2 regions of the Bradyrhizobium sp. CCGE-LA001 genome follow, and region 2 is predicted to be linked to the other one. Evidence: predicted binding sites of a transcription regulator. Region 2 holds the regulator's gene; the other holds the start of a gene.
The links. Region 2 encodes LexA, which represses DNA repair genes until DNA is damaged. Its sites were predicted from a motif close to TGTTCNNNNTGTGTTCNG; they were not measured.
Positions count from the first base shown of each region.

Region 1: the regulator LexA is predicted to act here: its motif matches at 626-643, upstream of BCCGELA001_RS19995 (single-stranded DNA-binding protein).

Region 1 is NZ_CP013949.1:4,325,327-4,327,778, reverse strand. It holds gene BCCGELA001_RS20000 (outer membrane protein) at 1-358, opposite strand, end outside; gene BCCGELA001_RS19995 (single-stranded DNA-binding protein) at 808-1,302, shown strand; partial or broken gene BCCGELA001_RS19990 (low molecular weight protein tyrosine phosphatase family protein) at 1,319-1,649, opposite strand; gene BCCGELA001_RS19985 (DUF2306 domain-containing protein) at 1,808-2,206, shown strand; gene gyrA (DNA gyrase subunit A) at 2,399-2,452, shown strand, end outside.
Region 2 is NZ_CP013949.1:4,431,760-4,434,211, forward strand. It holds gene BCCGELA001_RS20515 (molybdopterin molybdotransferase MoeA) at 1-254, shown strand, start outside; gene lexA (transcriptional repressor LexA) at 432-1,133, shown strand; gene BCCGELA001_RS20525 (hypothetical protein) at 1,526-1,963, shown strand; gene BCCGELA001_RS20530 (GAF domain-containing protein) at 2,186-2,452, shown strand, end outside.

The sequences.
Region 1 (2,452 bases), 110 kb from region 2:
TTAGCCCGCTGATATTGTCGCCGGAGAAGTCGGCCCAGTTGCCCTGGCCTTCGAGGCCGAACACCCAGTTCGTCGATTGCCAGCGATAGCCGACCTGGCCACCGACCGTGCCACCGACAGCGTTATGGCAGCCTTCGCCAACCAGAACGCCCGTCACCGGTGTCACGAAGTCCCAGCACTTGTGGCTGGTGCCGCCGCCGCCGTTGATGCCGATGTAGAAACCGCTCCAATCGTAGATGGCGGCGACCATCGGCGCCGGAGCCTTCGTGTAAGGACGCGCGGCCATGTCCGCCGCGCTTACGGGGGCCGACAGGCCCAACGCCACTGCACCGATTGCACTAAACAGGATCTTATTCATTGCAGTCTCCCCAGTTTCGTCCGCTTCTTGAAACGTCCCCGAAGCGGTTGATCAGGCGCGACGCCCATATGAATCCAAGTCCAAGGCAACCGTAGCCCAAGAACTAGGCAGAGTCCGTCTCCGAAATGCCACAGTCACGCCCCGTTTGATCGGATGTAACTCAATGAATGTTAAATGGTTTTTGCTGTTCACGGGAACCGGAAAAAGTTCCATCCGGCGCGACGCTCTCTTGCTCGGCACACCGGTCCGTATCGGCCCTCTCTTTGAGAGAACAAATCTGGAACGAACGGAAGGTCGATGCTATATGTGGGGATAACCTGAGGCGTGACGGGCTGATCGGCGCCCGCAAGCGGGCGGCGAGCGTATAGGCTCGCCTCAACACAGGTTGCAGGCCGCCACGGGGCGGGCTGGCCTTTGAGAATTCAGTGGCTTCGGAGTGGAGAACGGCGATGGCGGGAAGCGTCAACAAGGTCATTCTGGTTGGAAATCTCGGCAAGGATCCGGAAATCCGCCGCACCCAGGACGGGCGGCCGATCGCGAATTTGAGCATCGCGACCTCGGAGACCTGGCGCGACAAGAATAGCGGCGAGCGCAAGGAGAAGACCGAGTGGCATCGCGTCGTGATCTTCTCTGAGCCGCTTTGCAAGATCGTCGAACAGTATCTGAAGAAGGGCGCGAAGGTTTACATCGAGGGCGCGCTCCAGACCCGCAAGTACACCGACCAGAGCGGCGTCGAGAAGTATTCGACCGAGGTCGTGCTCCAGGGCTTCAACTCGACGCTGACGATGCTGGACGGCCGCGGCGGCGGCGGAGGCGGCAGCTTCGGCGACGAGCAGGGCGGCGATTTCGGCTCCTCCGGTCCGGTCAGTAGCGCGCCGCGCCGTCCCGTTGCCGCCGGCGGTGGCGGCCGCAACAGCGACATGGACGACGATATCCCGTTCTGAGGCTGGGGAGAGCCGGCTAGTCCCGGCGCAGATAGCGGCCAACTCTGTTTTCAAGGATCTGCACCAAGACAGGATCCATGAATTCAAAGTCGTCTGGAATGTCGAGGCAGATCACCCGCTTTTTTGCTCAAGCTGGCGCGGAATTTCCGGTTCAACTTGTTTCGGTAGGTCTTCTCCATGACGAAGATGAGATCGGCCCACTCGATCTGTTCGGCGGACAGCAAGACGTCCGCGCCGTTCGAAATGCCGGCCGAGTCGGTCTCGATGCCCTGCCACGTCGAGAACACCTGTTCGGCTGTAGGGCTGCGGAGGCGATTGGCGCTGCAGACGAAAAGGATGTTGGTCACTTTACCGCTCTCGTCGATGATCGATCAGGCGTTCGTGGGAACGATCGGTTGATGCTTCTCAAGAAGGCTTCCCAAGGTTCTTGCTACATAAATACCGTTCGTTGGTCGATGGAATCGACCACGTTCCCGTCTGACGCTGGATGGCGGGAAGCTGCTGCATGAGTCTTGCGCCGTTGCTTGATGCTGCTCCGGCGATCCCGCTGCATGCCTTCGCCGCGATGGGTGCGTTCGTCCTCGGGATCATCCAGCTCGCCGCCCCCAAGGGCACGCTGCCGCATCGGGTTCTGGGCTGGGTCTGGGTGGTGCTGATGCTTGTCGTGGCGCTCAGCTCGTTCTGGATCCACGAGATCCGTCTGGTTGGTCCGTGGAGCCCGATCCATCTGCTCTCGATCTTCGCATTGGTGATGCTGGTATCGGGTGTGACGGCTGCGAGAGCTCACAATGTTCGTCGTCACAAGATCACGATGACTTCGATCTTTTTCGGCGCACTCGTCATTGCCGGGCTGTTCACATTCATACCCGGCCGGATCATGCACGCCGTGGTTTTCGGGCCTTGAGCAGGGGCGAAATTCATCTCCCCGTTCAAGGGCCCCCCGCGCACCAAAGCGGCCTGGGAACAGGCTGCCGCCAAGTCCGGTAAGTGCATGAAAAAACGAACGGAAAAAGCGCGTCCAGAGACCCGCCAAGGGTGGTTATCGGGGGTGTGATGCGCTATATGATTCCCAGATAAAACCTCACCGGATTTCCCCTTGGCTGACGACGACAACAAGCCCGGCGACCAGCCGGCGCAACCCTCGGACATT
Region 2 (2,452 bases):
GATCCGAGATTCATCATCGCCACGAGCGCGCCGTGCTCGGCAAGGACGTCGGCGCAAACGACATGCGCGCGGATTATCTTCGCGCGAGGCTGGAGGAGCGCGATGACGGCGCGCTCGTCGCTATTCCCGTCAACCACCAGGATTCCTCGCTGCTTGCAAATCTTGCTGCGGCACAGGCACTTCTCGTGCGCGCGCCGTTCGCCCCCAGGGCCGAAGCCGGCACGCCTTGCGAGGTGCTGCGCCTGCCCGCCTGAACGCATCCCCCACACGCGTTCCGCGAACTTTGCGGCGTTCACGGTAAATTAAGCAGTTGCGGAACATGTATCGAACATATAGTGTCCGTTCATGATTTGTTTCGAGGATGTAGCGGTTCGCCGCTCCAATACAGCGTCTCGGAATCGAACGACATCAACCGGGGGACTTTGGTCGAGATGTTAACGCGCAAACAATACGAGCTTCTGCGGTTCATCAGCGAACGTCTGAAGGAAAGCGGCGTGCCGCCCTCCTTCGACGAGATGAAGGATGCGCTCGACCTGCGCTCGAAGTCAGGCATCCATCGCCTGATCACCGCGCTCGAGGAGCGCGGCTTCATCCGCCGCCTGCCCAACCGCGCCCGCGCCATCGAGGTGATCAAGCTGCCCGAGCTCCAGGCCGCTGCCGGCAACCGCCGCGGCTTCACGCCGAGCGTGATCGAGGGCAATCTCGGCAAGATCCGTGCGAGCTCCAGCCCGCCCGCGGACGAGGGTGAGCGTCCGGTTGCCGTGCCCGTGATGGGCCGCATCGCAGCCGGCACGCCGATCGAGGCGCTGCAGACCCGCAGTCACACCATCAGCGTCCCGCCGGACATGCTCGGCTCCGGCGAACATTATGCGCTCGAAGTGCGCGGCGATTCGATGGTCGAGGCCGGCATCCTCGACGGCGACATGGCGCTGATCCAGCGCAACGAGAGCGCCGATACCGGCGACATCGTCGTGGCGCTGATCGACGACGAGGAAGCGACGCTCAAGCGCTTCCGCCGCCGCGGTGCCTCGATCGCGCTCGAGCCCGCCAACGCCGCCTATGAGGTGCGCATCCTGCCGCCCAACCGGGTGAAGATTCAGGGCAAGCTGATCGGGCTGTACCGCAAGTACTGACCGCCCGGCGGTCATTCGATACCGATGATCCCGATTGGAGCGGATGCGTCCGCTCCGGCTGGGCAGTCTTTCCGGTCTTGCGCAGATTGTCCGGCCCTCATTCAGCACGACACACTCTGCGTGTCGCGGCCAAGCGCTCATCGCGTCTGAGCTCGAAAGATCGAGCAGACAAGGATGCCTCACCGCTCGCGGCCACAGGCGTTCGTGGTCCCCGAATGCGCTGAAATGAGCTTTGTTCCTAGTGAATCTGAAAAAGATAATGTGATCGCGTCTCGCGAACGCCAGCCGCAGATTCGCCTACAACCGAGCAGAGCGTTACATGCTTCCACTCTGATAGAGGCTTGCGCCTCCGAAAGAGGCGCGGGTTGCTATCTTCGCATGAGGAGCACCCGATGTGTGACTACAGCCTGCATGCCGTTGCATCGCGTCCCGCCGAAGTTGGCGAGACGATCGTCTCCACGACGTTCCGCGGCACCTCGACGCGCGGCTTTGCTTCCGCGGCAGATCCGACCGTGGCCGTCTGCCTGCTGCCGGGAACGGAGCTCGCCTTCGCCGACAACGTCCGTTACGACAATCGCTGGATCTGGACGCGCACCATCAACTCCCGCGTCGGCAAGTTCGGCAAGATCGATCCGCACATTCCCGATCGCCATCACGACGCGATCGAATTTCCTGATGGCAAATACGTGCTGGTGACGCAGCTCGTCGAAGGCCAGCGCGCAACGGTGCTGCAACTGCCCGTGACGCAGCCGGTCAGCGAGCGCGAGCACAAGCCGCAGATCATCGCAGACAGCCGCCCGAGCCCAACGCCCCGCCTGCCGATCGGCTGATGCGCCGTCCCGGCCGTCCAGGTCGGAGACCAGAATTGAAATTGCCATTCGCCGGCCGCGGCCGGCGACATGGAGCGGTTTGGCGCTCGCGACATCCAACCAGCCGACCGAGTGCCCTTCGCCTCTGCGCACGAAGTTTGGGCCGCCCTGCCTGAATTTTGAACGTCCGCTCGACCGTCAAATGACCGATGCTGTCGGGACCTGACACAGCGGACATGGTCGATGAAAGCCTTCATTCGCGTCGTCGAACTCTGGGTGCCCGATCGCACGCGCATGCGGCTGGAATTCGGCGGCGGCCTCTACGGTGAAGGGCTGTCCGCATTCAAAGCCGTGAGTGAGGATCTGCGCTTCGGTTATGACGAGGGGTTGCCCGGCAAAGCGTGGGCCAGCGGCCATCCGGTGATCCTCACCAAATTCGCCAACTCCTACTTCAAGCGGACCGATCAGGCGCTCGCAGCGGGCCTCACATGCGGCGTCGCGGTGCCGGTC